Regions from separate parts of the Leisingera sp. M527 genome, predicted to be linked through region 2. Evidence: riboswitches for the same ligand, from Rfam matches in the RefSeq annotation. Region 2 holds a riboswitch; the other holds the start of a gene.
What was found. A riboswitch is a leader RNA that binds a small molecule or an ion and turns the genes downstream of it on or off. The one in region 2 is predicted to bind cobalamin.

Region 1 (4,696 bases), 2.0 Mb from region 2:
CGGATGCAGTTCAGGATCGACAGCTGGTGATGAATATCCAAGTGGTTTGTCGGCTCGTCCAGCAGCAGCAGCCCGGGCCGCTGCGCAAGGGCGCGGGCGATGTGCAGCCGCTGCCGCTCGCCGCCGGACAATGTGGCCCATTCGCGGCTGGAAAAACCCTCCATTTCCACTGTCTTCAGCGCGTTTTCAACATGCAGGCTGTCTTCGCCGCTCCAAGGTCTCAACGCTGACAGCCAGGGCGTCCGCCCCAGTTCCACCACCGACCGTGCGGTGATGCGCTCGGCAGTATCGGCCTGCTGTTCGACAATCGCGGTCCGCTGGGCGACCTCTCTGCGCGTCAGCTGCGCCAAGGGTTTTTCCGCCAGCAGAACCTCGCCATGCGAGGGGCGTGCCAACCCCGCCAGCAGCCGCATCAGCGTGGATTTCCCGGACCCGTTCGGACCGACCAGCGCCAGGGTCTCACCCGGCTGCACCGTCAATGAGACATCAGACAACAGCAGCTTGCCGCGGATGGAGTAAGACAGGCTGCGGGCTTCGATCTTCATCGCGCAGCCCTTCTTCCGCGCACCAGGATCACCGCAAAGGACGGCGCCCCGATCAGGGCTGTGACAACGCCGATGGGCAGCACCTGGCCAGGGATTATGATCCGGGACACGATGTCTGCGCCAATCAGGAACACCGCGCCGGTCAGCGCCGCGGCCGGCATCAGCCTGCGATGCCCGGGACCAACCAGGAACCGCGCCGCATGCGGGATCACCAGGCCGACAAAGCCGATCGAGCCAACGATGGACACCATCACCGCTGTGGTCAGCGCGGTGGCAAAGATCAGGATAACTTGCACCCGCCGCACCGGAATGCCCAGCGAGGCTGCTGAATCGGTGCCAAAGGTAAAGGCATCCAGCGCCCGCGCATGGAACCGGCAGACGACCCAGCCCGCCAGCGCCAGCGGCACTGCCAGCCACACATCCGGCCAGCGCACCCCGCCCATATTGCCCATCAGCCAGAACATGATGCCGCGGGCCTGATCGGCGTTGGCGGATTTGGCAATGATGAAGGCCGTCAGCGCGTTGAACAGCTGCGAGCCTGCAATGCCGGCCAGCACAATTTGCGCTGCCGCAGCGCGGCTACCGCCGGCCCCGGCGGCCCGGGCCAGAACGGCAACAAAGCCAAAGGCCAGCAGCGCGCCGTTAAAGGCGCCAAAAGACAACGACAGCGCACCGCCGCCAAGCCCTGCAATGGTCACCGCAACCGCCCCGGTCGAGGCGCCGGCGGAAATGCCCAGGATATAGGGGTCTGCCAGCGCATTGCGCAGCAGGGCCTGCAGCACCACGCCCGCCACCGCCAGCGCCGCCCCGCAGGCCCCCGCCACAAGCGCACGCGGCAGCCGGTAACTCCAGACAATGCCTTGATCTATCGGATCAACCGGCAGCCCTGCCCCGGCCAGCTTATTGGCCAGAACCGACAGCACTAGGTCAGGCGCAAGCGCGGTTTCCCCGATCATTGCGCCTGCCAGAACCGCTGCAATCAGCACCGGCAAGGCCAGGCACGCGCCCTTGACGCCCTGCCATGTGATTGCAGCGGCTGCACTCACTGGCTGGTGCCGATCACGCTGAGTTCAGCAGCCAGATCCTCCAGCGCCGGAATGGCACGGATGGTGGCATCCATCGCCTGGGCGTCCATCACAACGATGCGGTTGTTCTTGACTGCATCCATCTGGCTCGCCACCGGATCATTGCGCAGGAAGTCCAGCTTCTTTTCATAGTCATCCGCGGCAAAGCGGCGGCGGTCCATGCGGGCAATCACAATCACCGTCGGATTGGCCTTGGCGATGGTCTCCCAGCCGACCGTTGGCCATTCCTCGTCGGTCTCAACGACGTTGCGCAGGCCCAGCTGCTGCATCATGTAACCTGGCGCGCCCTTCTGGCCGGCCACAAACGGGTCGCTTTCCATTTCGGGCGACGAGAACCAGAACACGGCAGACGCATCTTCCAGCGCGACCTGCTGCGCCTTGGCAACCGCCGCAGCCTCGCGCGCCTTGTAATCGGCGACCAGTTCGGCGCCCTTTTCAGCCTCGCCAAAGATCGCCGCCAGTTCCTCAATCCCCTGATACAGGCTGCCGGTGGTGAACATCTGCGTGCGGGTGCCGTCGCCGCCGGTGGTGTTGTCCTTGCCGACGCAATCGGCGGGCATCACATAGGTCGGGATGCCCAGATCATGGAACTGCTCGCGCTTGGCTACGACGCCTTCGGGGCCGACGTGCCATTCGTACTGCGCTGCCACCAGACCGGGGCGTTTGGCCACGACGCTTTCAAAGCTTGGGTCGTTGTCGGCCAGACGGTCGATCTTGGCATTCATGTCTGCGTATTCCGGCAGCACGTCGTTGAACCAGACCGAGGTGCCCAGCACCTTATCGCCCAGCCCCAGCGCATAAAGCACTTCGGTCGCCGCCTGGCCAACCGTTACCGAAGACGCTGCCGGCGCCTCGAAGGTGACCGACTGGCCGCAGTTTTCTATGGTCAGCGGAAAGGTTTCGCTGGCCGCCGCAGCCTGTGCGGCAGCGATGAAGGAAAGGCCGATCAGGCCGGAACGCAAAAACATGATATTCGATCTCCATGTGTCAATGACCGGAGAACGGGTGAAAGGGCATTGACCGGTAAGGCTGAGGGTCTGGCCCCCGCTTGCGGCACCGGAAAACGGCGGCGCATCTTACCGGCAACCTCCCCGGACAACCCCGCCCGGTGTCTTTCGGTTTTCACCGGCAGGTCTCCTGACTGGCGGGTCAATGACTGTGCCGTCTTCCCGGACCGTTTGGTCCAGTGACGTCATGGCACAGCTCTCGCCGCCTACAGTTGCGGGGGCAGTTCCGTTTGGCGCCGGCAGGCACCGCGGATTCCCTCTTAGCCCTTTCGGGACCGGTAAAGCGCGGGTAGCGCATCCCTTTCGTTGCGGCAAGAAAAAGTTTTGATGCAGAGGGAATTCTGCAAACCGGGCGCAGCCAGAGCAACTGGGCTGCGTCTTGTCCGGATGACGGCCCTGCCCGGTTACTCGACCACGATCAGATCGGTATCCATCGCCTTGAGCATGTCCTTGATGGCCTGCGGCGGCTGCGCGTCCGTATAGAAGACCTCGAATTTTGTATCCTTGCCGACCGACACCGGCGCGCGCTTGTTGAACTTGTCATGATCGGCCACAACAATCCGGACCTGCGCATTGGCCGCCGCGACACGGGCCAGGTTTGCCTCTTCGAGATCATGCAGCATGAAGCCCAGTTCGGCATTGATCGCCCCGGCCGAAAAGATGGCAAACTGCACGTTCAGCCGCCGCACCAGATCAAGCGCTTCGGCCCCGAAGGCACCGCCGTCATGCGGGCGCAGCTCGCCGCCCGCCAGAAACACCCGGTTGTTGTTGCGCGAGGCCAGCGCATGGGCCACCAGCACGGAATTGGTCACCACAAAGAGGTTTGACCGCTGCCGCAGCTCCTGCGCCACATAAGCGGTGGTGGAGCCGACATCCAAAAAGACCGAATCCCCGTCGCTGATGGTCTTGGCAACCTCGATGGCCAGACGCTGCTTTTCTGAGGCGTGTGTGTCCATCCGGCTTTGCAGCGGCAGCTCGTTCACATCTTCAACCAGATGCACCCCGCCGTGCACCTTGCGGACCGCCTGGGCATCCTCCAGCGTGCGGATATTGCGCCGGATGGTTTCATTGGACACGCCCAGCCTGCCGGCCAGATAGCTGACCCGGCAGGACCCGCCTGCCTGTTGCAGCGCCCGCAGGATTTCCTCTTCGCGCTGATTGGTGGTTTTGCGGCTTTTGGTCATTGGGCCTCCTGTTGTGTTGCTACGCCAGAAAGCCACAAAAAACAACACATGAGCCCTCGGATACCGCGCCCGTCCGCCTCAAAACGCACTTTCTTCGAGGTGACTGTGGCTTATTGTGGTTTTTTATTGACTGATCGGCACAATCGCCGCACCATCATAACAGGCGACGCCAAGAATCGCACAAAATGCCACATATCAGGGAATTCCTTATGCCGAGAAACTTCAACGCTTTGGGAGCCGTGGCGCTGACAGCCGCCGTTTCCGCTTCATCCGCCTGGGCCGCCGAGTCCTCCGACCCGATCAAACTGACCTTGCACGACTGGTCCGGCCAGTTGATCAACACCAAGATCATGGGCAGCATCCTGCAGGAGGCAGGGTATAACATCGAATATGTCCAGGCAGACTATATCGCGCAGTTTGCCGGGCTGAAGACCGGCGATCTGCATCTGGCGATGGAAATCTGGGAAACCACCGGGCGCGAGGCGCTGGACGACGCGACCGCCTCGGGCAAAGTTGTCAATGCCGGCGAAACCGGACTGATGGCGATCGAGGAATGGTGGTACCCCGCCTATATGAAAGACCGCTGCCCCGGCCTGCCCGACTGGCAGGCGCTGAAGGACTGTGCCGAGGAATTCGCAACGGCGGAAACCTCTCCCTACGGGCGCTATGTCGGCGGCCCGGTCACCTGGGGCGGTTTTGACGAAGAACGCGTCGAGGCGCTGGAGCTGGAATTTGAAGTGGTTCACGCAGGCACCGACGCCGCACTGTTTGCCGAACTTGAATCCGCCTATCAGCGCCAGGACCCGATTGTCCTGTGGGTATATGTGCCGCACTGGGCGCCGGCCAAATACGACGGTGAATTCGTGGAGTTCCCG
Region 2 (4,696 bases):
GCGCGCAGCACATGCGGGGTGCCGCAGACCCAATCCGCATCGCGAATCTGCCCGGCACCGCTGCGGCCCGCCAGGCGGCGCACTGCCGGATGCAGCAAAACTTCCTCGCTGCGCGAGCCGCGCGGATAGGGAGAGGTTCCGATCAGCAGGTCCGGTTCCGCCATCGCCAGCACCTCCAGCGGCATATGACCGGAGCGGCCATAGCCCAGCTCATCCGCGATATTGCGCAGCCCCGCCGCGCGCAGGATCTTGCCCGCCAAGGTCATGCTGCCGGAAGTGAACCCGTTGGCGGCATAAAGCGCGGCGCGCGGCGCCTCCGGCCCGGCGTGCTCGAACGTTTCCAACTGCCGGCCATAGTCTGCCAGCAGTGCGCGGGCCGCGTCTTCACGGCCCAGAACCTCCCCCATCTGCAGGATGCGCGCGCGCACATCCTGCAGCGAGCTGGCAGGCTCGAACACCACCACCGGCACGCCAAGACGGCGCAGCATATCCGTGGTGGCCGGTGTCGAATAGGCGCCGGCAATCACTAGGTCGGGCCGCAGCAAATAAATCTCCTCTGCCAGCCCGTGGTTGACGGGATAGGCCATGGCCACGTCAGCCATGGCCGAGGCGCGATTGTCCCGCGCGATGTAGGAGACCGATGCCAGCTGGCCGGGGGCCGCAAGCAGCATCGCCAGCTGGTCAGTGCAAAGGTTCATCGACACCACGCGCGACGGCCCGGCAAAAGCACCGGTGGCGGCCCACAAAAGGACCAGGACTATGCCGGACAGCCTGCGCATGGATCAGAACGAGGCCCTTACGCCGACATAGGCGGCGCGGCCGCGCTTGGCGTAGCCCCAGACGTCCGCGTAGTCCTCGTCGAACAGGTTGGTGACGCGCCCGGTCAGCACCACGTTATCCGTCAGCTCATACTGAGCAGCCACATCAACGGTGGTGTAATCCGGCAGCTCAGCTGTGGCAAAGGAGCCAAAGAACTGGCTGTCCCAATTGCCTGCCACATGCCGGATGTCCGCGGTGACAGAGCCGCGGCCATTGAAAGTATCCAGTGTGGCGCTCAGCAGAAGCTCGTGCTCCGGGCGGCGGATCTCGACCGAGCCATTGGGGTTGGTGGCGTCCAGATAGGTGTAGGACAGACGCAAATCAAGTGTGTCGGTGGCTTCCAGACTTGCCGCCAGCTCTACGCCTTTGCGTTCGCTGTCACCGGCTTGGTTGCGGTAGGAGAACGTGGTTGCGTTCACCATGTAGCTCTCGATCTCTCCCGTCAGGGTTTCGTCAAAATAAGTCACATCGACCAGCCCGCGCCCCTGCAGGAACGGTACCTCGACCCCGAAATCGAAGCTGCGGTTTTCCTCTGGCTGCAAGCTCGGATTGCCAAGGTAGGTGGTGGCGCCGAATGTACTGCTGGCAAACAGCTCAAAGTAAGACGGGTTCACGATCCCTGTCCCGGCAGAGCTGTGCAGCCGCACGCCGCTGCCTGCGAAGGTATAAGAGGCACTGGCGGTCCAGCTGGTGGCGTCTTCGAATACGCTGTTGTTGTCGTGGCGTATCCCGAGCTGCAGATCGAGGCCGTTGGCAAAGCTGCCGCGGTATTCCAGGGCAATCGAATTGGTTTCGCGCGCAAAGGCCGGGTTAGAGCTGCTGGAGTCCTCTTCCCATTCCAGCATTGCGTTCAGAAGGTGGTCTGCCTGATCCGCCGGCTGCCCGTCCAGGCCAAAGCTCAGCAGGTATTTTGCTGCTTCGGTCTTGGTCTCTGTCGGTGTGCCGCCATTGAAGGAGCGGTCAAAGTCAGTGCGTTCCAGCGACAACCGATGCTTCAGACGGCCGCCCAAGGTGTCCAGTTCAGCATAGACCTGGGCCAGTTGCTCATCGCGGTCACTGAATTGCGTGGGATCATCCACGACATAGCTAGCCGCATCCGTTGCAGTGAATGAGGTGCTGTCGCTGTCATAGCGCTCATCCGAAGTGCGGACGTTGAAGCCAAGTTTCAGCCGGTCGGTGACGAGGTAATCGCCTTTCAGCTGCAAGGTGTTGCGGCGGATGCCGTCCTCTTCACCGCCATCGCCGGAGGCATCGTAGCCGTCGTCATTGTCATGGGCGAGGCTGAAGGAAATGCCGCCGCGCTCGATCCGTGACGAGATCCGCGCCGACGCCCGGTAGTCGTCCGAACCCGCCTCGGCGCTGCCGCCGTATTCCGTGCCGATACCGCCGGACTTGGTGATGATGTTGATCACACCGGCTGAGGCGTTGGAGCCGTAAAACACCGACTGCGGGCCGCGCAGGACCTCGATCCGCTCGATATTGGCTGTGTCCAGGCCGGACAGGATGTACTCGCTGTCACCGCCCGAGGCTTCGACACCGTCGATCAGGATCAGCGTGTGATTGGCTTCGGCGCCGCGGATGCGGACCTGGGTAAAGCTGTCGCCGGAGCCGTTTATCATCAGGCCGGGAACGGAACGCAGAGCGTCTTGCACGGTGGTGATGCCGCGGTCTTTGATCTCTTCGCTGGTCAGAACTGTGACGGAGCGGCCGTATTTCCGGGCCTCAACCGGTGTGAAGCCGCCGGAGATGATAATCTCCGCCAGGTCGGTGACCTCTGGATCCTGGGCGGTTGCGATTGCGGGGGTGACGGCCAGGGCCGCGGCCAGGGTCAAGCTTGCCTTGCGCATATTCCATTCCTCCCGGCCCGCGCAACAATCGCAGGCCAAGTGACTGCCCAAGCGGGCAGTGTATTCGGGTCGGGTCTTTGGAAGGCTTTGCCTCCGCAGACGGTGAAAACTGCCACCACTACGGAAATCCGTTATCTACGGCGCGCCCCGCACCGGGAAAGGGTGATCATCCTGGCAGGTCTCCTGACTCGCGGGTCGAAGCTTTGCCGCGCCTTCCCGCCCCTTTGGGCAGTGGCATCTCGCAGCATTGCTCTCCGCTCACAGTTGCGGGGGCAGTCACGGATTCAGCGCCTGTTGGCTACACTTCACCGTGTTCCCTTTTACCCGGGTGGTCTCCCAGCCGGACCAGAATGTCCGGGACTTAGGCAAACTGGAATTGTTCTGTCAAGCGGAAGCAAACTCAACCAAGGTTGCTATGGATTGGCTTCAGGATGGAATGAAAAAACAATTGTTTTAATTTAGGGGCTTACGTCCGGAAAATCCCCGTGAAGAAATTTGATTTTGAGCACCGGGGATGCGGCTTAAGTCCTAACAGGAGTATGCCGAACCGCGGCCGATACTGCTGTTCAATCTCAAGCGGGACTTAGGAGGCGAGATCTTGCATTGCAGGCAAGCCCGTCATTGCTCCTTTCCAATGCCCGTTGAAAACTGGAAGGTCCGCTTTTGCGGGTAGTGTCAAAAGTGTTTCCTTTTGCCCTGTCTGCTTGCAGCCGCGGTGAATGAAAGGCGTCTCCGCGCCTCGGGCATTGCCCACCAAAACATCGCTGAACCATGCCTAACCCTCCGCACTTCCTTTTGCCGTGCGGCGGGCGGTTTCCGGCAGCGTAGCGGGCCGACGCGCTGCACGCGTGCCGCGAGAATTCGGCACTTCTGCAATGGGCTCGAACCAGCTCTCCCACCCAAGAAAAAAGCCCCGCAGACACCTGCGGGGCTTTCGTTTTCAGCAGCCGTGAGGCCGGGGAGATTACTCGTCGCCCGACTTCAGTGCGGCGCCCAGGATGTCGCCCAGCGATGCGCCGGAGTCCGAGGAGCCATACTGTTCCACAGCTTCTTTCTCTTCTGCAATCTCGCGTGCTTTGATCGACAGGCCCAGACGGCGGGTCTTGGAGTCGACGTTGGTGACGCGGACGTCGACCTTGTCGCCAACCGAGAAGCGCTCGGGGCGCTGGTCGGCACGGTCACGCGCCAGGTCGGAGCGGCGGATGAAGGACTTCATGCCTTCGTATTCCACCTCAACGCCGCCGTCTTCGATCGCGGTCACGTTCACGGTCACGATCGAGCCGCGCTTCACGCCGCCAACCGCTTCTGCGAACTTGTCGCCGCCCAGAGCTTTGATCGACAGCGAGATACGCTCTTTGTCGACGTCCACTTCGGAAACAACGGCCGAAACCATGTCGCCTTTGCGGTAGTTCTGGATCGCTTCTTCACCGCGCTCGTCCCAAGACAGGTCGGAGAGGTGAACCATGCCGTCGATGTCGCCGTCGAGACCAATGAACAGACCGAATTCGGTGATGTTCTTGACTTCGCCTTCGACCTCGGTGCCTTCCGGGTTGGCTTCGGAGAAGACTTCCCACGGGTTGCGCATGGTCTGCTTGAGGCCCAGGGACACGCGGCGCTTGGCACCGTCGATTTCCAGAACCATGACGTCGACTTCCTGGGAAGTGGAGACGATTTTGCCCGGGTGGACGTTCTTCTTGGTCCAGGACATCTCGGAGACGTGCACCAGACCTTCGACGCCCGGTTCCAGCTCAACAAATGCACCGTAATCGGTGATGTTGGTGACGCGGCCCTTGTGGACCGAGGACAGCGGGTACTTGGCGCCAACCAGATCCCACGGATCTTCCTGCAGCTGCTTCATGCCGAGGGAGATACGGTGGGTCTCTTTGTTGATCTTGATGACCTGAACCTTGACGGTTTCGCCGATCGACAGGATCTCGGAGGGGTGGTTCACACGGCGCCATGCCATGTCAGTGACGTGCAGCAGGCCGTCAACGCCGCCCAGGTCAACAAACGCACCGTATTCGGTGATG

Region 1: it holds a riboswitch for cobalamin, as region 2 does, so the genes downstream of both, K3555_RS05135 (ABC transporter substrate-binding protein) here and K3555_RS16350 (TonB-dependent siderophore receptor) in region 2, are expected to answer to the same signal.

Annotation. Positions count from the first base shown of each region.
Region 1 covers NZ_CP081037.1:1,023,838-1,028,533, reverse strand. Annotated here, with positions in the region: gene K3555_RS05145 (ABC transporter ATP-binding protein) at 1-545, opposite strand, end outside; gene K3555_RS05140 (iron ABC transporter permease) at 542-1,591, opposite strand; gene K3555_RS05135 (ABC transporter substrate-binding protein) at 1,588-2,598, opposite strand; cobalamin riboswitch at 2,740-2,932, opposite strand; gene K3555_RS05130 (DeoR/GlpR family DNA-binding transcription regulator) at 3,042-3,821, opposite strand; gene K3555_RS05125 (ABC transporter substrate-binding protein) at 4,031-4,696, shown strand, end outside.
Region 2 covers NZ_CP081037.1:3,301,226-3,305,921, forward strand. Annotated here, with positions in the region: gene K3555_RS16345 (ABC transporter substrate-binding protein) at 1-779, opposite strand, end outside; gene K3555_RS16350 (TonB-dependent siderophore receptor) at 783-2,666, opposite strand; cobalamin riboswitch at 2,822-3,031, opposite strand; gene rpsA (30S ribosomal protein S1) at 3,631-4,696, opposite strand, start outside.